Regions from separate parts of the Nostoc sp. ChiQUE01b genome, predicted to be linked through region 1. Evidence: predicted binding sites of a transcription regulator. Region 1 holds the regulator's gene; the other holds the start of a gene.
What was found. The regulator HrcA, encoded in region 1, represses chaperone genes, less so after heat shock. The targets are predictions, from matches to a motif close to TTAGCACTCNNGANTCNNGAGTGCTAA.
Positions count from the first base shown of each region.

Region 2: the regulator HrcA is predicted to act here: its motif matches at 9,974-10,000, upstream of groL (chaperonin GroEL).

Region 1 covers NZ_JAVRBM010000047.1:7,244-22,496, forward strand. Annotated here, with positions in the region: gene RMY63_RS26040 (hybrid sensor histidine kinase/response regulator) at 1-96, shown strand, start outside; gene RMY63_RS26045 (response regulator) at 141-1,571, shown strand; gene RMY63_RS26050 (heat-inducible transcriptional repressor HrcA) at 1,868-3,040, opposite strand; gene RMY63_RS26055 (rhodanese-like domain-containing protein) at 3,499-3,831, opposite strand; gene RMY63_RS26060 (DUF3352 domain-containing protein) at 3,990-5,651, shown strand; gene RMY63_RS26065 (hypothetical protein) at 6,068-6,559, shown strand; gene cysE (serine O-acetyltransferase) at 6,707-7,471, shown strand; gene RMY63_RS26075 (Npun_F5749 family FMN-dependent PPOX-type flavoprotein) at 7,875-8,459, opposite strand; gene RMY63_RS26080 (AAA family ATPase) at 8,711-10,063, shown strand; gene RMY63_RS26085 (tetratricopeptide repeat protein) at 10,020-11,702, shown strand; gene RMY63_RS26090 (Rieske 2Fe-2S domain-containing protein) at 12,146-13,504, opposite strand; gene RMY63_RS26095 (Lin0512 family protein) at 14,315-14,680, opposite strand; gene RMY63_RS26100 (cyclic nucleotide-binding domain-containing protein) at 14,992-15,253, opposite strand, start outside.
Region 2 covers NZ_JAVRBM010000100.1:251-15,503, reverse strand. Annotated here, with positions in the region: gene RMY63_RS36205 (acetolactate synthase large subunit) at 1-241, opposite strand, end outside; gene RMY63_RS36200 (NAD-dependent succinate-semialdehyde dehydrogenase) at 480-1,847, opposite strand; partial or broken gene RMY63_RS36195 (Uma2 family endonuclease) at 2,074-2,704, shown strand; gene RMY63_RS36190 (adenylate/guanylate cyclase domain-containing protein) at 2,729-4,369, opposite strand; gene RMY63_RS36185 (hypothetical protein) at 4,666-4,833, opposite strand; gene trxA (thioredoxin) at 5,209-5,526, opposite strand; gene fabG (3-oxoacyl-[acyl-carrier-protein] reductase) at 6,434-7,180, shown strand; gene RMY63_RS36170 (VCBS repeat-containing protein) at 7,405-8,337, opposite strand; gene RMY63_RS36165 (MraY family glycosyltransferase) at 8,792-9,874, opposite strand; gene groL (chaperonin GroEL) at 10,033-11,706, shown strand; gene corA (magnesium/cobalt transporter CorA) at 12,109-13,251, shown strand; gene RMY63_RS36150 (hypothetical protein) at 13,412-14,110, shown strand; RNA gene rnpB (RNase P RNA component class A) at 14,154-14,590, shown strand; gene RMY63_RS36140 (hypothetical protein) at 14,690-15,073, opposite strand; gene RMY63_RS36135 (hypothetical protein) at 15,202-15,253, shown strand, end outside.

The DNA.
Region 1 (15,253 bases):
CCATTTGCTCAAGAAATTTATCAGTTAACTAAAAAATTTCAAGTCGAAAAGATTCAAAGCTTTATTCAAGAGTTTCATAAAACAAATAATTTTTAAAATTTCGATTTTTAAATCACATTAATAATTTGGCAGGGTTTATAATGCATCTATCTGACACAAATGTAGTTTTAATTGTCGATGATATTTCCACCAACTTAGAAGTGCTTTCAGAAGCCCTAACAGATGCGGGATTTGACGTTGCAGTGGCAACTAGTGGCGAAAGTGCTCTCAGACAAGTTGAATACGATTTACCAGCATTGATATTGTTAGATGTGATGATGCCGGGAATTGACGGATTTGAAACGTGTCGGCGATTAAAAGCTAATGCCAACACAAAAGATATACCAATTATTTTTATGACTGCTCTTAGTGACTCTATAGATAAAGTTAAAGGGTTGTCGCTAGGTGCTGTAGACTATATCACCAAGCCGTTTCAACAAGCAGAAGTACTAGCCCGTGTCCAAGTTCATGTGCAACTGCGAAATGTCAGCACAGCACTGGAGGAGCAAAATCTGCGTCTGAAACAAGAAATTGAGGAACGTATTGCCGCAGAAGTTGCGTTGCAGCAGCTGACTCAGGATTTAGAGCAGCGGGTAGCAGAAAGAACTAAAGAACTTTCACAAGCTTTCCACACTTTACAAAAAGCTCAAGTTCAGCTTGTGCAATCAGAAAAATTAGCTACTTTAGGCCAATTAGTAGCTGGTGTTGCTCACGAAATTAATAATCCAGTCAATTTTATTTATGCCAATATTCATCATGCTAATCACTATATCCATAACTTACTAGAGCTAATACAGCTTTATCTAATTCAGTGTCCTCATCCCACTGCCGATATTCAGAAAAAAATCAAAGAAATTGACTTGGAATTCTTGATTGAAGATTTACCACAACTTTTTTCCTCAATGGAGATCGGCGCTGAAAGAATTAGTGAAATCGTCAAGTCTTTCCGTACTTTTTCCCGTCATGATGAAGCGGAAGTTAAAACAGTAGATATTCATGAGGGTATTGATAGTACACTGAGAATTCTCGAACATCGCCTGAATCCAAAATCGGCGCATCAGGCTATTCACATCACTAAAAAATATGGGAATTTAGCTAAAGTTGAGTGCTATGCAGGAAAAATGAACCAAGTGTTTATGAATATCTTAAGTAATGCGATTGATGCTTTGGAAGAAGTAATAGGTACTTATGACTGTTTTATTCCCCCTACTATTTGGATTTACACACATATTGTAGAAGCGGAATATATTGCAATTAGAATTATTGATAATGGTCCTGGAATATCCCAGGAAATTCAAAAACGATTATTTGATCCTTTCTTCACAACTAAACCTGCTGGTAAAGGTACAGGTTTAGGTCTATCGATTAGCTATCAAATTGTTACTGAACAACACGGTGGTTCATTGTGTTGTATCTCTAATCCAGGTAAAGGGACAGAGTTTGTAATTCAAATTCCACTTCGGCAGTCAACATTCTCTTATTATAAATGGCAGCCATCTCCAGATTTATTTGAATTCTTGACACAGAGTTAACTGACTTGAAAGTGCTGAGTTAGGAGTTAAGAGTAACGAACCACTCCAGACACAGCGGCGAGTCGGAGCACAGGCTTTTGGCAATCTGTTATGTCATGTCCGGTTAATTAGTTATAATTCCCGTAATCTATGCAGAAACCGGAAAACCCTCTTTCCCCCAGCTAAGTGCCCCCAGCAAGAACTGCGGTCTTAGTGATAAGTCTTTCACCGGACACGATATTAGTGCAGTGGTAGCGAGTCGGGAGAGCAGCACAAGCAGCACACTGCACGAACGAGCGTCCACAGGAGCGTCACTTTTAAGGATTGAAATAATTGAAAGCTTCTGAGAGGTAATCAGCAGCAGATGCTACTACTGCGATCGCACTTTCATAATCTAGGCGCGTTGGCCCCAAAACTCCCACACTTCCTACGGGTATCGAACCTCGACGATAGTTAGAAGAAATCAAGGTGCAGGTACGTATCGGTTCTAATGGATTTTCTGCACCAATGCGAACCGTTACCTTTGGTTTATCACCATCTTCCGGCTCTGGTTCCTCAAATATTAATCGCCACAGTTGGTCTTGTTCTTCTTCCAGCAGGTGGATAATCGTTTGTACCTGCTGTAACTGGGAAAATTCCGGCTGGCGCAAAACTTCTGACACACCCCGAACCATAATTTGGGTTGCGGTTGGTGCAAGAGTGCGACGAGTCAATTCGGCAACTGAGTTTTTCAAGAATTCCCCGTAACGTTGGAACTCCTGATCTAGTTCGCTCCAGTTGAGGTAGGCTAATTCCAACAGACTTCGCCCCCGCAGATGACTATTCAAAAAGTTAGAAACAATCTGCAACTCGCGATCAATTACCTCTGAATCCCGTTGTGTTTCTTCTGGTGTTGGCGACAAATCCATCAATTTGGAATGTGTCTCGTAACCATCAGTTACCACAATCAGCATGATCCGTCCGGCTTCAATTTGCACTAATTGCAGATGTCGCAATAGCGCTGTGGTCGTTTGCGGCATAGTGATCAAGCTAATGCAACCACTCAAGGTTGCTAAAATCTGCGCGGCTCCTTGCAGTAGGGTTTCTAAACTCCGATCTTGCCACTGTAGCTGCTTTTGCAATGCCACCTCTACTTCTCGCCCTAAAGTTTCCGTACCACCTCCCTGCGGGACACTGCGCGAACGTGGAAGCAAGCTACGCGTAACATCTGTCTGCGACACGCTGCGCGAACGCAGAGAAGGTGTAATTAACTGGTCAACATAAATGCGATAGCCTGAGTCTGAAGGTACACGTCCAGCAGAAGCGTGTGGTTGGTAGAGCAATCCAGACTTTTCTAAAACGCCCATGACATTGCGAATTGTCGCCGAGCTTACGCCCAGATCGTACTCCTCAACTAAAGCCTTTGAACCAACAGGCTCTGCCGTAGCAATATAGTGACGTACCGTTGCCCAAAGTATATGCTGTTGTCGATTTGTTAACTGAACTTCCATTATGGTATGTTTTGCTGAAGGCAAATTTTAATCAAACTCTGAAGAAATTTGTAAATTTAATCAAAAACAGAAAATATTAATAATTTATTAAGATAGCAAATTATATAACTATATTATGATAAGTATTTTTAAACTTTATATACATACAACATTTTTTAAGAGTAGGGTTGAAATAGTAGTTCAACTTTTTTGTAAAAACTGCTAATTATAATGTACCCTTACGATGCTTCTTTCTAACCGTATTTTTGCACAACTTTCCACTTGCAACAGTATTATTAGATACGTATCTTTGTGCAAGGGCTAATGCTGAAGGGCCAGTCGAAAAGTTTTGTGCAGATGTACCTGATACCCAAATTCTAAACTTTCCAGCAAGGCTATAAATTGATGTACTTCTGCTTTTAGCATAGCAAACGCCAGATGGAAGGGTAAGTTCCATCTCAGTGATGTATCTGAAAAAGCTAATATTGAGGAATTGAAGGGTCTATTAGTAGGGAATAAGCATCAATACCACCCGAAATATTTTGCACATTTGTAAAACCTTGAGCAATCAACCACTGGCACATCTGAGCAGAGCGGATGCCGTGATGGCATAACACCAGGGTTTCAGCTTGGGGATTGAAGAGGGTAGGTACTTGATCTCCCCATTCGGCAAATTGACTTAAAGGTAGGTTGACAAAGCCCTCAATGCTAGCGATCGCCAATTCTTCTGGTTCCCGCACATCTACGAGCTGAATACTTGTATCACTAGAAGAAAGACGTTGCGCCAGTTCTTCTACACTAATTTGGTTCATGGGTTGACTAAAAGAATTCCCTATAAACAGTCCTAATCCTATTTATGGTGACAGAAAATCTCTGCCTTTGCATGAGTATCCATTCTCAAGAGGGTTGATTAATTCTGCTAGGCTTTCTGCTTAAATGGCTGTAAACCGTCTTTTTTAATAGGTTTAATGTGAATAGGCAACGTTCATTTATTGGTTTTATCGTAGCTGGGGCGATCGCCCTGCTAGTAATTGCGATCGCAGGCTTTTACTGGTTTTTCGCTAAAAGTCCGGCTAACCTCATTGCTTCTAGCTCTGGGCCTGGTGCAGCCATATTCGTGTCGAAACTTTCTCCTGCAATGGTTTCGTTATTGACCAATCCTGACCGTTTGCAGGCGTTGGAGCGCGAAGAGGAACTATCTAAACTTAAAACCAGTTTATTCGCCAAGAGTGGCATAGATTACAAACAAGACATTCAACCCTGGTTAGGGGACGAAATTACATTAGCGATCGCTACCTTAGATATCGATCGCGACCCAGAAAACGGACAACAGCCAGGGTATTTGTTGGCATTAGCAACCAAGCAACCACAGAAAAGCCGCGAGTTTGTCGAGTTGTTGTTTTCTAAACGAGCCTTAGCTGGGGCAAACTTAGCTGTTGAACAATATAAAGGTGTAAAACTGATTTCTGATAATTCTCAACCAGAACAAAACTTGCTTGCTGGTGCTGTTGTCGGTGAAAGCTTTGTCTTATTTGCCAACGATCTGAAAGTACTACGAGATGCTATCAATAACGTCCAAGCGCCCGATCTGAATTTGACTAGCTCACCCGAATACCAAAAAGCTACCAAAGAACGGCTCAAAGGGCGATTAGCTGTAGCTTTCTTGAATCTTCCCATCGTTGCAAAATGGCAAGGGTTAGAGTTACCAGAACAACTTTATAACAGTCAAATCATATCCTTGGTGTTAAATCCTAAAGGATTACTGGCAGAAACCACCATTTTGACTTCATCGGAAATTGTCCCTCCATCTGCACCACTATCTAAACCTGTGAGAGCATTACAGTATGTTCCAGCATCCGCAGGTTTAGCAATTTCCGGCTCGAATTTGAGTAATTTGGGTGACAGCGATTTAGCCAAGCTCTGGAGACAAGCAACAGCAACTATCTATGGTTCTGAGGAAGATGTGGTTTCTCGGTTAGCAAAACCTTTGGCAGATGTTCAAAAACGCTGGGGTATAAATTTACCAAAGGATATTTTTAGCTGGGTACAAGGAGAATATGCTATAGCATTGTTACCTGACAAAGAGCAAACAACCCCACATTGGATTTTTGTGGTGGAAAAATCCGAAGGTGTAGAACAAGGCGTTGCTCGATTAGATGCGATCGCCTCATCCAACGGACTCAGCATCAATACCCTGAATATAGACAAGCAAAAAATCTCCGCTTGGACAGAGTTAACCACAGCTACAAAAAAAAGTGATGTTAAAGAAGGAGCATCTTTCAGCATTGAAACAAAAGTGCGGGGATTGCATACAACTTTAGGAAATTACGAGATTTTCGCGTCTGACTTGGAGACGATCAATGAAATTTTCACAACCAAGGGTAATTCCATAATTGACAATCCCAATTTCAAAGATAGTATCGCTGCAATTCCCCTACCAAACCAAGGCTATATATATCTTGACTGGACAAAGAGCCAGAATTTGTTAGAGCGTCAAGTACCGATTCTCAAATTAGTGGAAGTCTTAGGTAAACCATTTTTTAACAACCTGCGATCGCTCACAGTGAGTAGTTATGGAACTGACACGCGATCGCTCAAAGGTGGCGTTTTTTTCAAACTCCATAATTCGTGAGATTTTCATAAAACCTCAAAGTACAGAAGGGAAAAAACTCTTTTCCCTTCTGTACTTTCTTACCTCATAATATTTACGTAGATATTGTGTAGCATTTACTAATTAATGGCTTGATTGCCAAAATGCCCCACTATCAACGAGCGCGATTTAATTAGGACTTACGCAAAACATAACGAAAGTAGCGGTAATTCATGAATTACCGCTATGCAATAATCAGGTTTACAGGGACATCTTGCGTAAGTCCTGTTAATGTTGCTGTCTAGATTGAGAAACAACCTAGCAATTAGCTGTCCATTTTCTAAAACATTAACTGTGGCACATTTTAATGTGGCACAACCAACTGAAATATCACTGTAATTTTTTCACTAGAATATGTATATATCACTACTCATTTAAAAGCCTGTTGGAGGGCTACTATGAAATACTGTTGCCCCCGACTTCAGTTTCGCGGCGGTTGGTTGGTAGCTATACTTACCGCCATCACAGCTACCCCTGCAATAGCACAAACAGCAAACTTTGGTACTTTCAAATTATTAACAAGCTTTGATTCAGCACAAGTAACAGTGCAGGGGTTTACAGGTGGTTCTTACTCATTATCTGCCATCAGTAACCGCGATCGCGATCAAAGAGCCTGCATTGGCTTTGCCGATCCCAAACCAGATCACATTATGGTTTTGGAAAAGGACTTTTCCCAGCTAACAATCCAAGTTGATAGCAACAACAACGACACCACTTTAATCATCCAAGGCCCAGGTCAAACAACAATTCGTTGCGGCGATGATACTGGCAAAAGTAAAGATGCTAGCGTTAGCGATCGCAACTGGAAAAGGGGCACTTATCGGATTTGGGTAGGTACATTTAATCCTGGGGTCAAGCGGGATTATACTCTGAAAGTGGAGCAGCAGTGAAATAGGGAGTGCTGAGTTAGGAGTTAGGAGTTAGGAGTTAGGTGATTAATAACTAATGCCCAATGCCCAATGCCCAATTTTTACGTGTAACACCTGAAAGGATAATATGGGATAGTAGCTTGTTGTGCTTTCCGAGGGTGCTATCTCGTGCTATCTATACTGCGTGCTGACTTTCGTATCATATTTGAACGTGACCCAGCTGCCCGTAACTGGTTGGAAGTTTTATTTTGTTACCCTGGTTTGCAAGCCTTGTTATTCCATAGGCTGGCTCACTGGTTGTATAGTGTTGGTCTTCCCTTTATTCCGCGCCTGATTTCTCACTTGGCTCGGTTTTTGACTGGAATTGAAATCCACCCTGGTGCAACAGTTGGGCAAAGTGTGTTTATTGACCACGGGATGGGTGTAGTAATTGGTGAAACTGCGATTGTCGGCGACTATGCCCTAATTTATCAAGGTGTCACCCTTGGAGGTACTGGTAAAGAATGTGGCAAGCGCCATCCTACTATGGGCGAAAACGTCGTAGTTGGAGCTGGAGCGAAGGTACTGGGCAATATCCAAATTGGCAATAATGTCCGTATTGGTGCTGGTTCTGTTGTTTTAAGAGATGTGCCTTCAGACTGTACTGTGGTAGGTGTGCCTGGGCGCATTATGTATCGTTCTGGAGTTCGGGTTTCACCTCTTGAACACAATAACTTACCAGATTCAGAAGCTCAAGTAATTCGTGCTTTAGTAGACCGGATTGAGGCTTTGGAAGAACAAATACAAACCCTTCAGCGCACCAATTCTTCAGAAAAAACTCCTGTTTTAGTGGGTTCTTTAGCAGCGAAAGAGGACGAGCTAACCCATGATACTCGCTGGTGCAACCTCAAGGATAAGACTATCCAGGAATTTCTAGATGGTGCTGGCATTTAAAAAAGTGAGAAGTTAAGAGTGAGGAGTGAGGATTGAAGAAGAATTCAGAAGTCAGAATTCAGGAGCGGAGCAAGGAAAGCTCCGCCTCCGGTCAGAATCAATGAGTGGCGGGTCTGAATCCCCCACTGATTGAAGACCACCAAATTGAAAATTTGGTGGGGGTCTTAAACCCGGTTATTCATTCTGAATTCTGAACGGCAGTTGCTACAACGGAGGGAACCTCCCTCCGGGTTCGGCAGTTCCTCATGGGGGAAACCCCCAAGACCGCGGACTGCCTCACCGCAACGCACTGCCTCCTCCTGACTCCTGAATTCTGTTAGATAAAAATCATAAATGTCAGGTTTGCAGTTTCCAACTCCTAACTCCTGTAGAGATGCGATTAATTGCGTCTCTATTCCAATATTTAAGGATTAATCGCTTGGCTAGACCACTCTTGCTGGTCATCACGGTGGTAAAGCCATCGATTTTGTGGTTCGCCGCGTAATTCTAAGTGATCTACCTGCACCGGATCGAGTAGCAGTAGACAAAAATTAGCCACTGGCTGCATGGGTTCGGGTGCTGGTGGTGCAAAAGCTTCTGGGTTTTCAACTCTGGGTTTACCAGGATGCGGCCAAGCAAACTGTAAACGCGCCGCATCACTCAATTCTTGCCACATTGCGATCCGCGCTGGCTGTAGATTGTGGTCAGAATCATCACCGCTTACTAGGGTTAAACAGCCAGTGATGCGGAATTGTTCTCGTGTATTAGGAAAATACCAGCAAACTTCTGCCCAAGGTTGTTGCTGTATCTGGTCGGTTTTGGCGCTACGGTTATCGGTGATAAATTTTAGCTGGTTTGTATCTTCTAGAAAGCCGCGAAAGACTAGGGTACGATTAGGAGGGCGACCGTTTGTCTGTAGCGTTGCTAGTTGCAGGTAACGGGCATAAACAAGGCTGCGGTTGCGATGGAGTGCATGAGCGATCGCACCTCGCCAAGGAGCAAGAGACATTATACAATTCTGTTGGTAATCTAGCGCCAGGTATTCTTGAACATCCTACCATTTCAATACTCCTGGTTGAGCGCCAGTGATTCCTAAAAGTTCTCTAACGCTATAAAGCTTTAAGATTTTGTTGCTGTAATATATAGCAAGGGACTGGGGACTGGGTGAAAAGTCTTTTGGTGTCTAAGTTTTATCATCTTTTGATGTCCTAACCAGCTTGGCTGTTGCTATATATAAATTCTTAATATAAATAATACCTAATGAGTTCCTTACCCGCTAATCGTGCTAATACCCTTAAAGCTGCTTTTCGTGTTTGTGATGTAGCTCCTCTAGTGAGTAATAGAGATATTGAACGTTATTATGTTGATTTATCAAAAGTTCGCAAGACACAGGCAATTAGTACTGTTAAAAAACGTTTAGATTTTCTGGAACCCGCCGAATTTTGCAGCCTTCTATTCACTGGACATCGGGGATGCGGTAAAAGTACAGAATTAAGGAAGATTCAGCAAGAATGGGAATCTCAATATAAGGTTATTTATATAGAAGCCGACGCTGAACTAGATATATTAGACGCAGAATACACAGATTTATATTTGGTAATTATTAAAAAAGTTGCTGATGTGCTATACGCATCGGAATTAAATTTTGATGCCAAACTTTTAAACAATTTTGAGTCTTGGTTTAAAGAAATTACTCAAGAAACTGAACAAACAGTTGAAAGGTCAGTAAGTGTCGGTGTTCAGGCAGAAGCAGGTATAAAAATTCCCTTTATTTCAAAACTATTGAGTAAAATACAAGCTCAAATTAAAGGTGCTGACAAACAAAGAAAGACGGTTCGTCAGAATTTACAAAAAGATATTGGTCGTTTACAAGCAGATATAAATTTGTTGTTAGGTGATGCTTTTGTCAAGCTTAAATCCAAATACCCGGAATATGAAAAAGGATTTTTAATTATATTTGATAACTTAGACAGGGTTCCTCCGAATGTAGCTAAACATTTATTTTGTGATTATGCATTTCAATTACAAAGTCTACATTGTACGATTATCTATACAGCGCCAATTTCTATAGTCTATTCTGAAAATAATTTGGCTAACACTTTCGACACACCTAATATTGTGCCGATGGTTAACATATATGAGTTTGAAAAAGACAAAAACGAGCTAGATTATAATGATGAGGGGATAACAGCAATTACGAGTTTAATTGAACAAAGAGTTGAAGTAGACGCAGTGTTTGAATCGCGTCAACTATTGGTAGATTTAGCCAAAGCAAGCGGCGGTCACATCCGCCAATTGATGCAAATAGCATCAAAAGCATTTATTACAGCAGCAACTCGTGAGCATGAGAAAGTTACTGCTGATGATATCACTTATGCGATTAAGCAAGAGCAGTTTAATTTTGAGCGGAGTATATCAACAGAATACTATTCTGCTTTGGCTGCGGTATATATCAACAAGGATGTTTCTAAGGATGAAATCGGCAGGTTAATGCTATTTAGTCTTTGGGTTTTTGAGTATAACGGCAAAAATCGCTGGAATTATGTTAATCCAGTTGTGAGGCAAATCTATGCTTTCCAAGAAGCAGTCAAATCAGCCACAAGTAACCCCTGAGTTAAATTTAGCAAAAGAAACTTTTGTGCAAATAAATCAGCAGTCATTAGCGGAACTGTTAACCTTTATTGACTTTGCTGACACTCAGTTAACGATTGGGTTCGTTGCTGTTAATTTTGCTGAAGATAGAAATACTTTAATTGAAATCCTCAACAACCATCCTCAATGTCATGAGATTCAGTTTGAACTTCTCAATTTTGCCGATCCTAATTTGCGTTTTTTAAGGGATGAAATTATTCATGATTTAAAAGGAATTCATTTAGAACCAGAAAAAAAATTAGTTTTAATTGTTATCGGTTTAGAAAAGTCTATTGGTTTATCTGGAGAATATCCCCCTGTACTGCAAGACTTGAACTTTGTCCGAGACGCTTTTACTAATAGTGTTCCTCACCCTATACTGATATTTCTGCCAGATCATGCCTTAACACGTTTGGCAAAATATGCTCCAGATTTTTGGGCATGGAGAAAAGGAGTATTTTATTTTCAAACAGTCGAGTCTACTCAAGAGTTGGCTATTGAAAAAACTATTCAGTCGGAGAGAATATTAGGAAGTTTAGATTTACCAGAAAGGCAAGAGCGGATTGATTTACTTGAGCGTTTGCTAATGGAAGAATCAACTGATGTACGTACCCGCATTACTATTTCAAAAGAGTTAGGGGTTGCTTACAGTAGTATTGGTGAGGCGAAAAAAGCAGAAGATTTTTTACTCAAAGCTTTGAAGTTGACTGAAGAAGATGAAAATTTAGCAGGAATCAAAGCCAGCGTTCTCCACGAATTGGGAATAATCTACGCCGACAAAGGGGAAGTGGATGAAGCGATCGCACTTTACAATCAGTCTTTGGAAATATTTGAACGCATTGGTAATGTCCAAGGTCAAGCGGCAACGTTACACTGTCTGGGAATAATCTACGCCAACAAAGGGGAAGTGGATGAAGCGATCGCACTTTACAATCAGTCTTTGGAAATATTTGAACGCATTGGTAATGTCCAAGGTCAAGCGGCAACGTTACACTGTCTGGGAATAATCTACGCCAACAAAGGGGAAGTGGATGAAGCGATCGCACTTTACAATCAGTCTTTGGAAATATTTGAACGCATTGGTAATGTCAAAAGCCAAGCAGATGCTTTGCATAACCTAGCAATTATCTACGCCAACAAAGGGGAAGTGGATGAAGCGATCGCACTCTACAATCAGTCTTTGGAAATAGAAGAAGGCATTGGTAATGTCCAAGGCAAAGCGGCGACGTTGCACCAATTGGCAGGTATCTACGCCAATAAAGGGGATGTCGATGAAGCGATCGCACTTTACCATGAGTGCTTGGAAGTTTTTGAACATATTGGTAATGCTTATTGGAAAGCACTAACGTTGCATAACATAGCAAGTATCTACGCCGACAAAGGGGATGTCGATGAAGCGATCAAACTCTATAATCAGTCTTTGGAAATAAAAGAACGCATTGGTAATGTCCAAGGTAAAGCAATGACTCTGTGGTGGTTAGGACATTTGGCAGAACAGCAAGGTGAATATACTAAAGCGATATCCTATTTGCAACCAGCTTTAGAGATTTTGCAGCGATTGAAGTCACCGGATGCTGAAAGTGTGAGTGCAAGTCTTGATAGGATAATTCGTAATTCGTAATTACTGAAAGATTTTTGTTTCACGCAAAGGTGCAAAGAAGAAGGCAAAAGTGTAATTTAAGTAAATGAAAACTGCTGTAATAAGGCTTTGATACTTGTGGACGAGCCTTTAATACTCGCGGACGAGTCTTTGATACTCGTGAATGAGTCTTTGAACTCTATTAATGAACTCTTGCAAAAGTCCCCTAAACCCCACTGCCAGCCCCTAAGAGCCTGCTCTTAGGGGAGACTTTGACGTAATTCAAAGGCGGGGTGGGGTTCTTATTTTGGATTTATGCAAGAAGTCTACTTTTTCTCCTTTGTGTCAACTTTTCTGTTAAGAAACATGTTTATAATGCATAGCTTTCTAAGGGGGGTTGGGGGGATCTAAGACTTTGAAAACACGCCCTAGTCCCCAGCGATGCACTGAGCTTGCCGAAGTGTCCCCAACCCCCAGTCCCAATTTTAGTGACGAGTGTAGGAATGCTCAAAGTGAGTTTTGAGTGTATGAGCCATAACAGACATGACAATTGCTGCGATGGAAACCGATATTGCTGCGATTTTGATTCTAGAATCATCTGCAAGTATTGCGACAGCAAATAGAGCGATCGCTACCCCGATACAACCTTGTTTGATTCTATTTGTCACCTGATAAGCTCGATTGCAAGAACTACAAATAAGTGTATGTCGTGAAAACCTGTCTAACAAAACCGGCTTTGAATTCAACTCGCCATTCTCAACATTTTTCCACGTGGAATAGCCTTGATAAAAAGGCAAAGATGACCCAAATTTATCTAGCCACTTGCGGTACTCAATCACTAATGTGTCAGATGTTTTCAGCGGCAAATATAATTCTTTGAGACTTCTTCCCAAGCGCTCAATTTCTGCCTGTTGTCCCGCAATCAGAGGCAAATCCTGCTCCAATATTTTGTTCGTATTCAAGTGATCGAGCCAGCGCGGCCTCAGCTTGACTCCCCAAGTCATGAAATTACGATAACCTCTAGCTAAAAGACGGCATCGCCCTTTACCTAAAGGAATTGAATACAAAGCTAGTCCAAATGTCCAATCTTTTTTTTCAATATAAGCAGTGTTCAGCACAAGATTTGGAGCAACAAAATCAATATACTTCCAGGCTTCATTTGATTTGTTAGCTCCGCGCCACCTGCCTTTAACCCCCTGAGCCGAATTCTCTAGTACTTCCATTTCTAGCGGTTGGGCATTTTTACGATTACCACCCCCTCTAGTGCCATTATGGCTAATAGCAACATGAGCAGGATCGCTGACATTTTCGACTAGATATGTTTGGTCATAAGGCAGATCCAATATAAAGTCTGCACACACAAATCCTGGCTTATCTAAATCTGGCAAAATTGGAATAATTTCATCAACAGCAGTTTCTTTTTCGCCAGCCCACACCCAAATCATGCCTTGGCGTTCTACTACCTTAAAGGATGGCACGCAAGCATTGACTGGAATTTTTGCATCTGCTGGTAATTGGGGAATGTGCACACATTCACCATCACTGCCAAACTGCCAACCGTGATATAAGCACTCAATTTTGCCGTCAATAATTTGTCCTTCAGAAAGTTTGGCTGTACGGTGAGGACAACGATCTGCTAAACAGATAAATTGTCCATCTTTGTTTTTGAACAAAACCAAAGGTTCATCGTACAAGGAAAAGCTATGAGGGCGGTTGGCAGGCAAGTCTTGCACAAAGGTGACGGGATACCAGCATTGCCTCCAGTTAAATTCTTGCTTCTCCTCAAGCGTCTCAAAGGTAGAAGTTGGTGGTGTCGCCTGTAGTGTTTCTGTTTGTAATGACATATTTTTCTCCAGGTTTATATTATTTTATACTTTTGGATTAGCAAATCTTTAGTCCCATAGATAGAACATTTCTAGGGTAAAACTTCAAAAATTAACCATGAGAAAGCATTCAAGCATTTTGAGTAAGTCAAAGAACGTTTTGCTTGCGGAAAACACCCAAATGAGAAAGCAAACTGGGGTTTGAGTAAGTCAAAGAACATTTTGCTTGCGGAAAACACCCAAATGAGAAAGCAAACTGGGGTTTGAATAAGTCAAAGCTGCTTTTGCTTGCGGAAAACACTAAAATGAGAAAGCAAACTGGGGTTTGAATAAGTCAAAGCTGCTTTTGCTTGCGGAAAACACCAAAATGAGTAAGTCAAATGGCATTTTGAGTAAGTCAAAGGTCATTTTGAGAAAGAATTTAAGTATTTTGATAAAGTAATAAGGTTTTTTGATAAAGCAATAAGGCTTTTTGATAAAGTAATCAGCAAATATACTTAAGATTAAAAATCGCACTAGCACAAAAAAAGTCGGCGATCAAATAACTTAATAGCTTTTCAGTAAAATCTAGGACTTACGCAAAATATCTTTGAAACTCTCATTTCTCCGTGACGCGCCAGTTGCTTCTCCCTTGGCGCTAGCCTCTCCCTTTGGGAGAAGGGGAGACGCTGCGCGCGAACAAGTCGGGGAACCGCAAGGGCGCACTGGCTTCTCTGTGCCTCTGTGGTTCGTTATTCCGTGACTCTTGCGTAAGTCCTAAAATCTTTGAACCGTAAGCAAGGATAAAAAATTTATCCAATTAGTGATTTGTTTATAGAGGAATTGCCTCAGCTACTCATCTTCGATTAGAACTGTAACAGCAGCGATCGCAATCAACATTTCGTCATTTTTATCATTGAGTTCGGCAATCGCCCGCCCTTGAACTACCATCCCCCCAGATTCTACGGTGAGGGTTTTTCTACCAAATGGTAATACAGCGAGTACCTCTTCTTCTCTAACTTGTTCTGGGTATGGAACTGCTACTTGAACCTCTATAATCATTTCATTGGGATGACTTAAACCTGCAACCTCCCAAACACCAGGTAAAGCATTGTGAGCGATGGCATTTCGTACTGCCCTAGATGCTGCTACTGTTGGTTCTTGTCCATGCTGATCTATTCCCATCCCCATCTCGATAATCAACCGTTTACGCGCCATTATTACCTTCGGTAAATCTTGTATCTTTATTCTTTATATTGCATAGCAATACGAAATTCTCCAATAGACCTTTTGCACAAATAACAACCCCACCCCGCCAAAGCTACCCTTTGTCTCCCCTACCTGCAAGCCTACAGTCTACACACAAGTCCTAAAAATCTAGCTTGATAAGCCTTTCCTCGTTCCCATACTCCGTATCGGAATGCATTCATTGAGTCTCTGACTCAACGTCTGACTGGAGGCAGCAGCCCCTAATCAGCCATTCCCAGGCTCCGCATGGGAACGAGAGAATTTATTTTTTTGGGATTCCTTTATACCATACGCTGCAAGCGACTCAGACGCTCTGAGTAGCTTTTCATCACCTGTAGGGCAAACATGGGTGTTTCTTGAACGGCAAAGAGAAACTTTTTCTCATTAAGGAAACCCAGTTTGGTATCCACCTTAGCAATAGCTGCGTAAGTTCTACTTTTTACTTTTATAAGTACCCCAATACCAAAAACTTCACCCATTTCAATGGTTTCTACAACCTTGCCATTGACTAATATATTTACCTCTCCTTCGATAATGCCGTAC
Region 2 (15,253 bases), on a different contig from region 1:
CAGTCATCAAGTTGGTTGCCCCAGGACCAAGAGTAGAAAGACACACTCCAGCTTTTCCGGTTAAGCGTCCGTAGACATCGGCCATGAATGCTGCACCCTGTTCATGACGAGTCGTAATAAATTGAATCGAAGAATGTTTTAACGCTTCCAAAACGTGCAGGTTTTCTTCACCAGGAAGTCCAAAAATGTATTGCACTCCTTCATTTTCTAGGCACTGCACCAATAACTCTGCTGTATTCATTTTATTTCCTAACTATTGACGATATTCAGTTAGGAGTTAGAAGTTAGGAGTTAGGAGTTAGGAGTTGGGAGTTGGGAATTAGGAGTTAGGAGTTAGGAGTTAGGAGTTTAAATTAATAGCTCCTTACCGTTCGCTTGTTACTATGAAAGTTTTAACTCTTCACTTCTCACTTTTAACTCATCATTCGTTACTCTCACTCTTAACTCTTAACTTTTAACTCCTAACTCCTAACTTTTGATCACTTCACCCACACGGTTTTAACATTGACAAACTCATGTATACCTTGGATACTCAATTCTCTGCCATATCCAGAACGCTTGATGCCACCAAAGGGCAACCGAGGATCGGATTTGACCATACTGTTGATAAACACGGCACCAGCTTCGATTTCTTCAACTAAGCGATCGCTCTCTTGGTTATTGGCTGTCCAAGCACTTGCACCTAAGCCAAAGGGTGAGTCATTAGCGAGTTTAATGGCAGCATCAATATCTGGAACCCGGAATAACAAGGCTACTGGGCCAAAGAATTCTTCTTTGGCAATTGGTGTGTCGGTGGGGATATCTATGATAATCGTTGGCGGATAAAAGTTTCCCGGACGATCTGATAAAGGATGTCCACCGATGATGACTTTACCACCGCTGCTAATAGCACCTTGCACTTGTTGATCTAAATCCTGGAGAATACCAGGAGTTGCCAGTGGGCCTAAATCAGTATCTGGTTGCATAGGATCGCCTACTTTTAGCGCCTCGAATTTTTCTAAAAGCAATTTTTCAAATTTGTCTGCGATCGCTTCTGCGACAATAAAACGTTTCGCTGCAATACATGATTGCCCGTTATTCAACATCCGCGCTGTAGTAGCTGTGACAACTGCTGTCTCTAAGTCAGCACTTTCTAACACAATAAACGGGTCACTTCCTCCTAATTCCAAAACTGTTTTTTTAATTTGTTTCCCGGCAGCAACGGCAAGGGATGCGCCGGCTGGTTCGCTTCCTGTCAAGGTGGCAGCTTTTACGCGGTCATCAGCCATTAAATCGGCAACTTTGGCAGCGCCTATTAATAGAGTTTGAAAAGCACCTTCAGGAAAACCTGCGCGTCGGATAATATCTTCAATTGCCAAGGCGCACTGCGGCACGTTGGAAGCGTGTTTGAGTAAGCCGACATTTCCCGCCATCAGGGCTGGTGCGGTAAAGCGAAAAACTTGCCAAAAAGGGAAATTCCACGGCATCACCGCGAGAATCGCACCCATTGGTTGATAACGTACAAAACTCTGGTTGGCATCAGTTTTTATACTGACATCAGCTAGAAAATCAGGGGCGTGTTCGGCATAGTAGCGACAGACAACGGCGCATTTTTCGACTTCCGCGATCGCAGCTTTCAATGGTTTACCCATTTCTAGAGTCATCAACTTCGCAAATTCTGCTTTGTCTTGCTCTAAAATATCAGCAGCCTTTTGTAGCCAGTGCGATCGTTCAGAGAAACTAGTCTGGCGATAGTGTTCAAAAGTCTGATTAGCCAAATCGAGTTTAGCGACAATTTCTGCATCATTGAGCGCCTCAAAGGTTTTGAGCGTCTCCCCAGTGGCGGGATTAATGGTGGCGATCGCCATTACCTGACCTCCCGTTAAAAAATAGCTTCGGTAGGCTTCCTAGTGTTACACAGATCAATTCTGGAAGCTACCACCCAAATTCTAGTCTTATAACCCAGAATTGGTTGCTGAATATTACAATTTTGCAATTATTTTGGAAATAAAATATACCAATCAATAAGTATTAATAGTGATAAATTAAATGCGGGTAGAGTTGCTATAATTTGCACAATTGAGGAATCAAGCCATGACTCAAGTTACATTCGATGAATTAGTTGCTAAATATCTAGATAACACAGGACAACGTTAGGAACTATACGATGGAGTAATAATTGAGATCTTCGCACCTACAGGCGACCATGAAGAGGTTGTTGTATTTTTATCTACAAAAATTACTTTAGAATATAGTCACCTCAGTCTGCCCTATGGTATACCAAAAACAGTATTAGTTAAACCACTTGAACACGAATCAGCTTACTCGCCAGATGTGCTACTCCTAAATCTTCCTAATTTAATTAATGAACCTCGGTGGAAAAAAGAATCAACTGTTACTCAAGCAGCATCAATTCCTTTAGTAATTGAGGTGGTAAGTACAAACTGGCGTGATGATTATCTGAAAAAATACGCTGATTATGTTCGCGCAGCGTCTCGAAGAGAAGAAATGGGAATTCCTGAATATTGGATTGTCGATTATGGTGCATTGGGCGGTAGGGAATTTATTGGCAAACCCAAACAACCTACTATTTTGGTTTGCTGTTTAGAATTAAGGTGAGTATCGGGTTAGTAAATTTCGAGAAGATGACCGTATCCAGTCGCCAATTTTTCCAGAGTTGAATTTGACAGCAGAGCAAATTTTTCGCGCTGGCACAGTCGGGTAATTTGTAATTGCAAAAATGCCAAATCTAATGAGCAATAATCGTTGGCACTTGCTGCAATTTTGTCTGATAAATCTTAACTAATCGCTCAATACCTTTGAAACGATAATCTCCCATTTCCTGGAAGTCTGAGGGTTGTGAAAGCATTGTATGGGTGGCTTGACTAATCACGCATTCACTGGGAGGACAAACTGCTTCCATGCGAGCAGCAAGATTAATCGTTGCGCCTAATGCTGTATAGTCTACTCTTTGGGAACTACCGACATCTCCCACTACAGCCTTACCGCTATTAATCGCAATCCGTAATTGTAGCGGTTCGTGCCAAAAACCATTGGCATTCAGATGTTCGAGACGAGTAAGCATTCCCTTGGCAGCAGTAACAGCGCGATCAGCATGATCTACTTGCGGTTCTGGAGCGCCAAAAAATGCCATAATACAATCGCCAATATATTTATCTAAAGTGCCGCCGCAAGCAAACACTTCTTTGAGCATTTCTTCAAATAAATTATTTAATAGTTGAGCGATCGCAGTTGGTGTTAACCTTTCAGAAATTGCCGTAAAGCCAACTAAATCAGCAAACAAAATGCTGATTTCGCTTTCGGTGGGAGCTAAACGACCACTCGGTAATCCGCCTACAGATATCAACTGCTGTACAACTGCTGGAGAATGATAACGTTCTAGTCGGTGACGAATCATCTCTTCAGTTTTGAGTTTCTCTACTAATAGCCAACGCTGTACGCTAGAAGCTACAAGATTTGCTAAAGCTGAAAAAAAGCTCAATTCTTCTTCACCTTCATTTGCCCAATGGTAAGAAGAAAAATTGGCATCGGCATACAGTACGCCCACAACTTTATTTTCATCCCATAAAGGCACTGCCATCGCGCTACGAATGCCTTTGACTAAAATACTCTGTTCGCTAGCAAACCGTTCATCCAGATGAGTATCACCTGTTTGAATGACTACTTTTTCCTCAAATACCTTTTGACAGATACTACGACTAATCCAACTACCATCAGAAGGGAGATATTTCTGTTGAGAAATATTTCTAGTGGCAGCATTCATTAATTCCAACTGGCCGCAACCATTGACATCAATTAATAATCCTAAGCGATCGATACTATCAAGGTAACGAAAAACTACTTGCTGCACCTGAGAAAAAATCTCTTCTATAGACGCGGCTGCACAAAGATTTTTCGCTATGTCCACTAAGTCTTTGAGACGGGCAATGGTTTTGTCCTTATTATTGATGTCACCATCTTTACTATCAGCTGCAATCCATTGCTGTTGTAATTGTTCAACATTATGAAGGATTGTTCTTTGCTCATTAATGTCCGAAATTCCGGGATACTCAGGTGTCGGTTGAGAAACAGCGGTTGTGAGCAGCACTACCAGGCTGACATTGCTCAACCAAATGATATCGCCGTGATGTAACTCTTGGGGATAGTTAACAAGAGATTTATTGACTTGCGTCCCGTTTTTGCTGCCCAGATCCTCAATAGTCCACACACCGTCAGCCGTTTTTACCAAGCGAGCATGGTTGCGAGATACTCCACCAAAAGGTAAGTACAAGTTACATTCCGGCAAACGACCAATTGTAAATACATCTTGGTCAACTGCGATCGTGGTCTCGGTATCTCCCTCTTGTAGGCGTAGCGTGAGTTCAGTCATGAGTGTGATAGATCCATCGAAGCTAAAGGTCAAGCAACTCTAGGGTAAGGTTATACCGTACAGGTTAACCTTCACCTTTTGTTTATGACACTGTTAACTGCATTCCGACAACTGTATGTGACAGATATTACATTGAATGAGGCAATTTTGCTAGAGTTTCAGTTCATATCGTGTCCGGCTAAAGACTTATCATTTAGACCGCAGTTCTTGCTAGGGGCGGAGGGAAAGAGGCTTTTGGGATTTTTGCACAGTACAGATTCGGTAATCATAGATGCAACTGCACATCTGATAAATATTTAATAATTATTTCTTTTACCTGGTTTAGCAGTTTGATTTGAAAGGTGGTGCTTTTGTATAACCCGCTCAATCTGGCAAGTCACCGCATCTATTCTATTTTTAACCTTATCAAAATCAATATTCACCCAAATATAGGCTTTGTCAGGTCTTTGCTGCTTTCCATCCATATATGGTTTTAGTTGTCAATATATTTTGTTATATCTATACAATATAGTGTTCTCAATTTTTAAACTACTTTCTCTAGACATATAAGTAAATATGCTTAATATTTACTTAAGGTTTTATTGCAATCTGATTTGATTTTTAAACTTATTTGCGTGGTACTCAAAGTACGGCACAAGCGCCAGAGGCAGGGAGTAGGGAATCAGCTTTAGTTATACAGAGTTTTTTCACGCAATCAAATAGGAGTCTTATTAGCTCCTAGAAGTTCAACCAAACAGTGATTTGATTAATATGGGCACACATTATTATCTATCTATTGAAAGAGACGCGATATTTCGCGCCTCCCTCTAAGAACCAAAATCAAAATTCTAAGTGTTAGCTTAAATCTTTGTTTGTAGATATTGCACCAACTGCGGTGCTTGCATCACTCCCTCTATCCGCTCCACAGGCTTACCCTGCTTAAATAGTACTAAGGTTGGGAGAGAAGCAATTTTATACTCAGTAGCCAAATCTGTGTATTTTTCTGTGTCGATTTTGACAATCCGTAAGCGATCCTTAAGTTGGGCATTGACTTGCTCTAAAATTGGCACCATCATTTGACAGGGGCCACACCAGTCAGCGTAAAAATCTACTAATACAGGTACATCAGAAGCAGACAGCATATCTTCAAAACTGTTAAATTGCTTTTTCGTTGCCATGTGACACACACCGATTTTCAATTGTTTGTTTCAATAGTAGTTCTTAGAAAATAAAATCGGTATAGGTTTATGGGTTTTTGTTGGGAAAAGATTAGATTAGTTAATATAGAATGATTTACCAACCAAAAATCTTAAATAATTATAATAAAATACGGATTTTTTTTAATTTGTGCATCTGCATTAGATATGTATTTAAACCTATCCTGACCAACCAACTAATTATAAAGGCGTTCACGAGAGTGATATCTACGAAGGGCGTAACTGCAACACTTTCTAGTCTATCCAGTCAGGCGAATATATTGCTTTAAGTTATTCATCTATTTACAGAAAAATAACTATAGCAATCCGATTTGATTCGGAGAATTACTCGTAGAGACTAGGGACTGGGGATGGTGGGGCCCCCTCTGGGGATAAGGGGTAATGGGGACTGGGAAGAAGGAATAAAGGTGTACTTAGCTTCGCAAAAATCAAATATGAGTCCTATATAGATATTTAATTATAGTAAAACGTTAATTCGTGTTATTCGAGTTATATAGCAATCCTATTTGATTTGTGATGATTGCAACCAGCAGGTTCCTGACAACTTTTATCAAGTCGGGGATCTTGTTTGTGCACGTTTGATTCAGAATAGCTATATCTAGCTAAATACCACCTATAATACCAATTCAATTAATGATTGCAACACATCCTTGGGTAAAGACGCGATGAATCGCGTCTCTACAAAGAGTCTATTTGTCGCATTTTTTTTTCAAATTGGTATAACTTTATCTATTTAGCTATCTAACTTGCAACATCACAGCCAGATTGTCACCTTGCAAGAGTTAGATTTTATTCAGACAATATTCAGATGTTCCCGAAATCGCCATAAGATAATTAGCGCGGTATTTCTAAGATTGAGGAACATTAAATGACACTATTACAAGATAAAGTCGCAATTGTCACAGGTGCATCCAGAGGAATTGGCCGAGCGATCGCAATTGAATTAGCCTCACAAGGAGCGATCGCAGTCATCAATTATGCCAGTTCGAGTGCAGCTGCTGAGGCAGTTGTTACAGAAATTATAGATGCGGGAGGTGAGGCGATCGCGATCCAAGCTGACGTTTCTAAAAGCGATCAAGTAGACACATTAGTTAACGCCGTCATCGAAAAATTCAGCCGTGTGGATATTTTGGTCAACAACGCAGGTATTACCCGCGATACCCTGCTTTTGCGTTTGAAGCCAGAAGATTGGCAAGCGGTGATAGACCTTAATTTAACTGGTGTTTTCTTATGTACACGCGCCGTCAGTAAAATTATGCTTAAACAGCGATGGGGGCGGATTATCAACATTACTTCCGTTGCTGGGCAAATGGGCAACCCAGGTCAGTCAAACTATAGCGCCGCCAAAGCAGGTGTAATCGGCTTTACCAAAAGTGTTGCCAAAGAACTTGCTACTCGCGGTATCACCGTTAACGCCGTCGCCCCTGGATTTATCACCACCGACATGACCAGCAATCTCAACAACCCTGAAGATATTCTCAAATACATCCCACTCGGTCGCTTCGGTCAGCCTGAAGAAGTTGCTGGCATGGTGCGCTTCCTCGCCGCCGACCCCGCCGCCGCCTACGTTACTGGACAAGTTTTTAACGTCGATGGCGGTATGGTCATGGCCTAAATAGTGCTAAGTTAGGAGTTAATGATTTTTGTAGGGTGCGTTACGCCGTAGGCTAACGCACCGATTTTATTTAGGGATCGCCGATTGCGAGACTTTCAAGAAATCTTCAGCTAATTTTGATTTGAACCTCACGCGACTTCGAGTGGTGTGAGGTTCAAATCAACGATCTCTGCCTGAATTACTCTCTTGTCTTACAAATTTCTCCACAGACGTATCAAACACCCCTAAAATGCCCTTCTAACAGTCACTTTGTCGTCGTTAACTACAATGGCATCAGCCTTGCCATCCTCAGTAACATCGGCAAAGAATGTTCCGCGGCTTCCATAGTAAGGATTCTGTGTGAAGGACTCGTTAGGAAGAAAACTAAAACCGTTGGAGCGTCGGACAGTCACTTTGTCATTGTTAACCACAATGGCATCAGCCTTGCGATCGCCGGTAACATCGGCGAAGAATGTTCCTCGGCTTCCGTAGTAGGGATTTTGCGTCCACGACTCGTTAGGAAGAAAACTAAAACCGTTGGAGCGTCGGACAGTCACTTTGTCATTGTTAACCACAATGGCATCAGCCTTGCGATCGCCGGTAACATCGGCGAAGAATGTTCCTCGGCTTCCGTAGTAGGGATTTTGCGTCCACGACTCGTTAGGAAGAAAACTAAAACCGTTGGAGCGTCGGACAGTCACTTTGTCATTGTTAACCACAATGGCATCAGCCCTGCCATCGCCGGTAACATCGGCGAAGAATGTTCCCCGGCTTCCGTAGTAGGGATTTTGCGTCCACGACTCGTTAGGAAGAAAACTAGAACTGTTGGAGCGTCGGACAGTCACTTTGTCATTGTTAACCACAATGGCATCAGCCCTGCCATCGCCGGTAACATCGGCGAAGAATGTTCCCCGGCTTCCGTAGTAGGGATTCTGTGTCCACGACTCGTTAGCAGTAAAACTAGAACCGTTGGAGCGTCGGACAGTCACTTTGTCGTCATTAACCACAATGGCATCAGCCTCGCCATCACCGGTAACATCGGCGAAGAATGTTCCCCGGCTTCCGTAGTAGGGATTTTGGGTCCAGGACTCGTTAAGATTGAATTCCGCTTGCACTGGACTTCCAAGTGTTGATGACAGGGCAATTGCAGCAATTAACTTTAAACTTGTTTTTTTCATGGTGATCTATATTAAGTAAATAGGATTTACGCATGAATAAAAGTTAATTCTGAAGCTTCAGTCCAAGCTTCAGCTTGAGATATCTAAGACAGATAACTTTCTAGCTAAAAGTATAATTTTTACAATATTTTCTAACTAGTCTTAATAATTACATTAAGCCCATAAGCTTTATCAACCTTTTAATATACTGCTAGTAGCTCCTTCATAAATAATTTCTTAGAAAAACTATATAATTAAGGACTTCCACAGAATAAATTATTCCAAAAAAAACAAGAGGTAGTAGCTATTCAATAATGATAATCATTATGAGTGGGTAAGAAAATCGGTTGCCACCGGAAATTTACTATGCTCTATAGTTAAATAAATGCTTTTCTTAAAATCAAATCACTATGTTTTGCCACAGTAGAGAAGAAATTTAGTAGGGCTAGCACTGCAATGCTCACCCTACCAGTAACTAAGGCTGTTGGCGTATCCTTTGCCAGACAGTAAAAGCCAAAAGCAGGATAATGCTACTGGCAGTAGCCACCATTACAGCCAAACTCATACCTTGTATTCTCATCGCCAGCAAGTTGAAAACTAAGGTAATTGACCAAAGTGTAAATGCAGCATGGCGTTGGGAGAGTCCCCAAGCAAGTAAGCGGTGGTGCAGATGGTCTTTGCCAGGAGTACTCAGAGGGTTATTTCCTGCTAGTAACCGCCGCACAAATACTTGAGTAGTGTCTAGCACCGGTAACAACAGAAATAAAACCGTAGGAATTAGCGCATAAACTGTGTTTTGTTGCAGTTTGCCCAAAATACTAGTTGCTGCCAGCACATAGCCAAAAAAGTATGCTCCGGCATCACCCATAATAATTCGTGACGGATGGAAATTATGGCGCAAAAATCCTAGCGCAGCACCTCCCAAGGCTGCGAGTACCAGGATTGCTGCGGCACGATTGTTAAATTGAGCTGCAACGCCCAACAAACTCATGGCGGTAATAAAGCTAATTCCTCCTGCCAAGCCATCCATACCATCCATTAAGTTGATGGCGTTGGTAATCCCTACTACCCATAGTACCGTTAGTAACATGGACAGAAGCGAGTCGATGGGAGTGCCAAACAGGACTTTGACACTGATGCCATTAGCTACGAGCAACAGTGCCGTGACAATTTGTGCCCACAATCGCACAGAGGGCGGTAAACCGAACTGATCGTCGATAAAGCCCACAAGGACTAATATCGAACCCCCCAACAGAATAGTGAGTACCTGAGCCAATACATTTTGGAGTTCGATCGGTCGTAAAAGGCTAGCTAATACCAGCGCGGCAATCACGCCCGCGTAGATAGCCAGCCCCCCTGCATTGGGTAAAGGTTCTCGATTGAGTCGCCGGGCGTTGGGTTGGTCAGCCCAACCTACCCGCAAGGCGAATTTGCGTACTGTCGGAATTAAACGCCAAGTTACAAGCCAAGCCAAGAGGAACGTAAATACTACTGCCAACCAGCCGGTGCCGCTAGGGTCGGCAATACCAAGGGACTTAAGGGAGTTGTCTAGATTCATCTCCCAATTCAAGCATTACTGCCTGTATCTAATATGAGCATCACCTGTATATTAATCAATTTTTTTTATTTCCATTTGTAACTTGAGCAGCTTGAGAGATTAGCACTCTGGCGCTGTGAGTGCTAAATTGTCTAATGGAAGCGCTGGAGAAATAAAACATGGCAAAAATTATTGCATTTGACGAGGAATCACGGCGATCTCTAGAAAGGGGTGTTAACGCCCTTGCCGATGCCGTAAAAATCACCTTGGGGCCCAAAGGTCGCAATGTCCTTTTAGAGAAAAAATTTGGCGCACCTCAAATTGTCAACGATGGTATCACTGTTGCCAAGGAAATTGAATTAGAAGATCCTTTGGAAAATACTGGTGCAAGACTCATCCAGGAAGTGGCCTCAAAAACTAAAGATGTCGCTGGGGATGGTACAACCACCGCCACGGTTTTAGCACAAGCCTTGATTCGAGAAGGTTTGAAGAACGTCGCGGCGGGTAGTAACCCTGTTAGCTTGAAACGGGGGATCGACAAAACTATTGAGGCACTGGTGCAGGAAATTGCCAAAATAGCCAAGCCGATAGAAGGAAGTGCGATCGCTCAAGTTGCCACTGTTTCTGCTGGTAACGATGAAGAAGTTGGTCAAATGTTAGCTCAAGCAATGGAAAAAGTCACCAAAGATGGTGTAATTACCGTTGAAGAATCCAAATCCCTAACCACTGAACTAGAAGTAGTTGAGGGGATGCAGATTGACAGGGGTTATATTTCTCCCTACTTCGTCACCAACAACGAACGGCAAATCGTCGAATTTGAAAACGCCCGAATCTTAGTGACAGATAAAAAAATCAGCAGCATCCAAGATTTAGTGCCGATTTTAGAAAAAGTTGCCCGTTCTGGTCAGCCTTTGCTAATTATTGCTGAAGATGTTGAAGGTGATGCTCTGGCTACTTTGGTGGTGAACAAAGCGCGGGGTGTACTGGCTGTGGCTGGGATTAAAGCGCCTGGGTTTGGTGATCGCCGCAAAGCTTTGTTAGAAGATATTGCTATTCTCACCGATGGACAGTTGATTTCTGAAGAAATCGGCTTAAGCTTGGATACCGCTGCTTTAGAAGCGCTGGGAACTGCCCGCAAAATCACGATTGACAAAGAAAGCACCACAATTGTCGCTGGCAGTGTCACCAAGCCAGAAGTACAAAAGCGGATTGGTCAAATTCGCAGACAGTTAGAAGAAACTGATTCTGACTACGATCAAGAAAAACTCCAAGAACGTATCGCCAAGCTTGCTGGCGGCGTGGCAGTGATTAAAGTGGGTGCGGCAACCGAAACTGAACTCAAAGACCGTAAACTGCGGATTGAAGACGCGCTGAATGCTACTAAAGCTGCTGTGGAAGAAGGTATTGTTCCTGGTGGTGGAACAACCTTAATTCACTTAGCTAAGGCGGTAGAAGCGATTAAAAACACCCTACAAAATGACGAAGAAAAAATCGGGGCTGATATTGTCGAACGAGCGCTAGAAGCCCCTTTACGCCAAATAGCAGACAACGCTGGTGCTGAAGGCTCTGTAATCGTCTCGAAAGTCCGGGATAGCGACTTCAACATTGGCTACAACGCCGCTACTGGCGAATTTGAAGACTTGATTGCTGCTGGTATTATCGACCCTGCCAAAGTCGTGCGTTCAGCTTTGCAAAACGCTGGTTCCATTGCTGGTTTGGTCTTAACCACCGAAGCGATCGTTGTTGAAAAACCAGAGAAGAAATCTGCTGCTGCTGCCCCTGATATGGGCGGTATGGGCGGTATGGGTGGCATGGGCGGTATGGGCGGTATGGGCGGCATGGGCATGTTCTAATTTCTGCTAACCCAGATAAATATTTTAGGACTTGCGCAAAAATCGCCCAAAAGCTTAATTTGTCGAACCGCCAAGACGCCAAGAACGCCAACGCGTAGCGTCTCGAAGAGAAGAATTCGTAGAGTGTGCGTAAGTCCTATATTTTTTAAACAGTTTGTCTTGTCAAGGCAAACTGTTTTTGTAGCATTGCTCATTCAGAGGCAATATGTTATACCAATTCGTAATTCGTAATTCGTTAGATTAAATCTGGCTGATGACCAAATTAGCAACATAAATAATTACACAATTTAGACTTTATATTAATTTTTGTGAAATAACGTGTAAGTTATCCTTATGTCCTTTGTTATTCACAAATGACAAAGGAAAAATGACAAATGACAAATTACTATTAGGTAATATTGTATGGCACGAAAACTACCTCGCCTTCCTAAAATAGTCACCAAGTTGTATGAAGACGAGTTCCATCATCAACCAGGGACTCTACCTGGAACTATTTTTATTGATGCAGATGCTCCACCACCGATAATTTTTTTGATTGACTATAACCAAACCAATTTCATCCGCGAACAAATAGCAACTCCAGAGGAATGTGTGCCATATCTGGACAAGGAATCTATTTCTTGGGTAGACGTACAAGGTTTAGGTAGTCAAGACATATTACAACGATTAGGTAAAGTTTTTGAGTTACATCCTCTAGTTTTAGAAGATATAGTCAATGTACCGGAGCGTCCCAAAACCGAGGATTATGAAGATCAATTGCTATTCATTGCCCGGATGGTAGTACCAAAGGAAAAAACATGTGGTTTTTACAGCGAGCAAGTGAGTTTGATATTGGGAAAACATTACTTGCTGACAGTACAAGAGGAACCAGAACATGATTGCTTTGAAACGGTGCGATCGCGAATTGAAAAAAACAAAGGTATCATCCGTAAACAGGGAGCGGATTATTTAGCTTACGCCCTGTTAGATGCAATTATTGATGGCTTTTTCCCTGTACTGGAGCTTTATGGTGAGCGAATCGAAGAATTAGAGGAGGAAGTAATAGTTAAACCTACTCCCCAAACACTGCAAAATATTTATCAAATTAGGCGAGAATTACTACAACTACGTCGTGCTATCTGGCCGCAGCGGGATGCAATTAATTCTTTAATTCGAGATGATCCCGATTTGATTTGTGAAGAAGTGCGAATCTACCTGCGAGATTGTTATGACCATACGGTGCAAGTCATGGATATGGTAGAAACTTATCGAGAACTAGCGTCTGGCTTAATGGATGTGTACCTTTCAGCAGTGAGTAATAAAATGAATGAAATCATGAAGGTGCTAACGATAGTTTCAACAATCTTTATTCCACTGACTTTTGTTGCCGGAATATATGGTATGAATTTTAATACTGAAAAATCGCCATATAATATGCCGGAATTGAATTGGTATTGGGGCTATCCACTTTGCTGGGCAGTAATGATAGCGATCGCATTTAGTTTGCTATTCTTTTTTTGGCGAAGAGGCTGGCTGCAAAATTCTATAGTAATCAAGCGCAATTAAAAGTTGTAGATTAGCGATGAGTCAGCCCCTTTGGGGAAGTCAAAAGTCAAAAGTCAAAAGTCAAAATTTAAGAACCCCATAAATAAATTTAGGGGCTTGTACCTTTTTATTTTTGGTCAAATATATATTCATTAGCACTGGGAGTTAAGATTTTTGAGTTATGAGGAGTAGCGACCAGAATTTAGTAGTTTTGACGATTTATATTATCGGTGTTTCTTATGTTTTCAACCGCATGATAGAATCCATCGATGACCAAGTTAAATTTGAGTTTAAAAAAGGAATCGTTGACGAACAACTCAAAGAACAAAATCTCGATGATAAAATTGGAATTTCTTTTAAACTCAAACCCTCATACCCAATTGACGATTTGAAAGATTTAGGAATTAGTATCGAAAATAAATCGGATAATGTTGCCCTATACGTTGATTGGGATAACAGTTCTTTAGTTGTTGAACATAGTAAGCAATCGCGCCGCGTAATTCGGAAATCACCAGACTTAACCCGCGACTTAGCAGTACCCCAAAGTCCTAGCCTGATTGCTCCCAAGAAAACACTTTCTGAAACAGTGACAGCAGAAGATGTTTTCGAGCGCGATAAAGAAGCTGGAATCTATTCAGCAAAAAAACCACTAATTGATATCAATGGGCTACAAAAAGGGCAAAAAAAGTTGTACAACGACTTTCTTAACAGAAAAAAAGAGTTGGATTTTTCCCTGCAATTAGTGCTGAGGATATCTGAGGTGCGTTTAGGTCTAGCTCCAGGTCGTGATTTTCCTCCCATTAGCATTATCAATTGTCCTTTCACAGTCAGGAAACTACCTTGGACTTACGCTCTACCTTGGAATAAAAAAAAGCAATAACCTGTCAACCCTTTCTGTCAACCGGGTACACTGGATCTAAGGAGAGAGTAGGCGCAGGCGGTTGCAGATCAGTCATAGTTACTGGTTTGAGGAAAGTCCGGACTCCCGAAAGACCAAACTTGCTGGATAACGTCCAGTGCGAGCGATCGTGAGGATAGTGCCACAGAAAGATACCGCCAATGAATTAGGGAATAGGGAATAGGGAATAGGGAATAGGGAAAGAAAAACCCCACTCCCCACTCCCCACTCCCCACTCCCCAATCTTTGGTAAGGGTGCAAAGGTGCGGTAAGAGCGCACCAGCAGTATCGAGAGGTGCTGGCTCGGTAAACCCCGGTTGGGAGCAAGGCGATAGGAACTACGGTTGGTCTTTTACCAGTTCCGCTCAATGAGAGCCGCTAGAGGCGTTTGGTAACAGGCGTCCCAGATAGATAACTGCCCTCGCAAGAGAACAGAACCCGGCTTATGTCCTGCTCTCTCCCCTCTAATGGAGTATAAACCTTTGACGGTTTGTACTCTATTATTTTTGTACGGATTTTGTGCGTAAGCGAAGCTCGTCGTAGACATCGCTAATTAATCATTTAAAGCATTCCCAGGATCTCTAATGCTGTATCCAGATGCCATTTAACTCGATAGAGTCCAAACAGTTTCTCTTGACTGTAACGTGCTGGGTACTCTAGTTTCCTTCCCTCCATTGTCACCTTGAGTAATGCTGACTGCTCTGGTGTCGGTGTTCCCATCGCTTCTAGTGTCGCTTCTAGCGCTTCTACTTGAGAAAACATAGGAGACTTCAATCCTTTATTTTCTGACACTTGCTTGCAAGCTACAACAGGAAAAGTTAGGAGTGCGTTAATGTAGGATGCTTTATCAGCAGGGTTTCCTATTGCTTGAATGCCATACTGTATCAAACATAAATCGCGTAACGCTCTCAAGCTTTTAACTTCTAATTCTGTGCGTGTAAACATAAAATAGAGTTACCTCTTGTAAAAGTGGGAATCGGTGGGCAACAAGTTTCTCAGGCTAAGATGCCCATCGATTTAAGATTATCCACTGATATACACGTGGAGAATAAATTTATTTGTATTTCTATACAATGTCTAAAAATAAAGGTAATCCAGATAACTTAAAGCCATTCACCACAGATA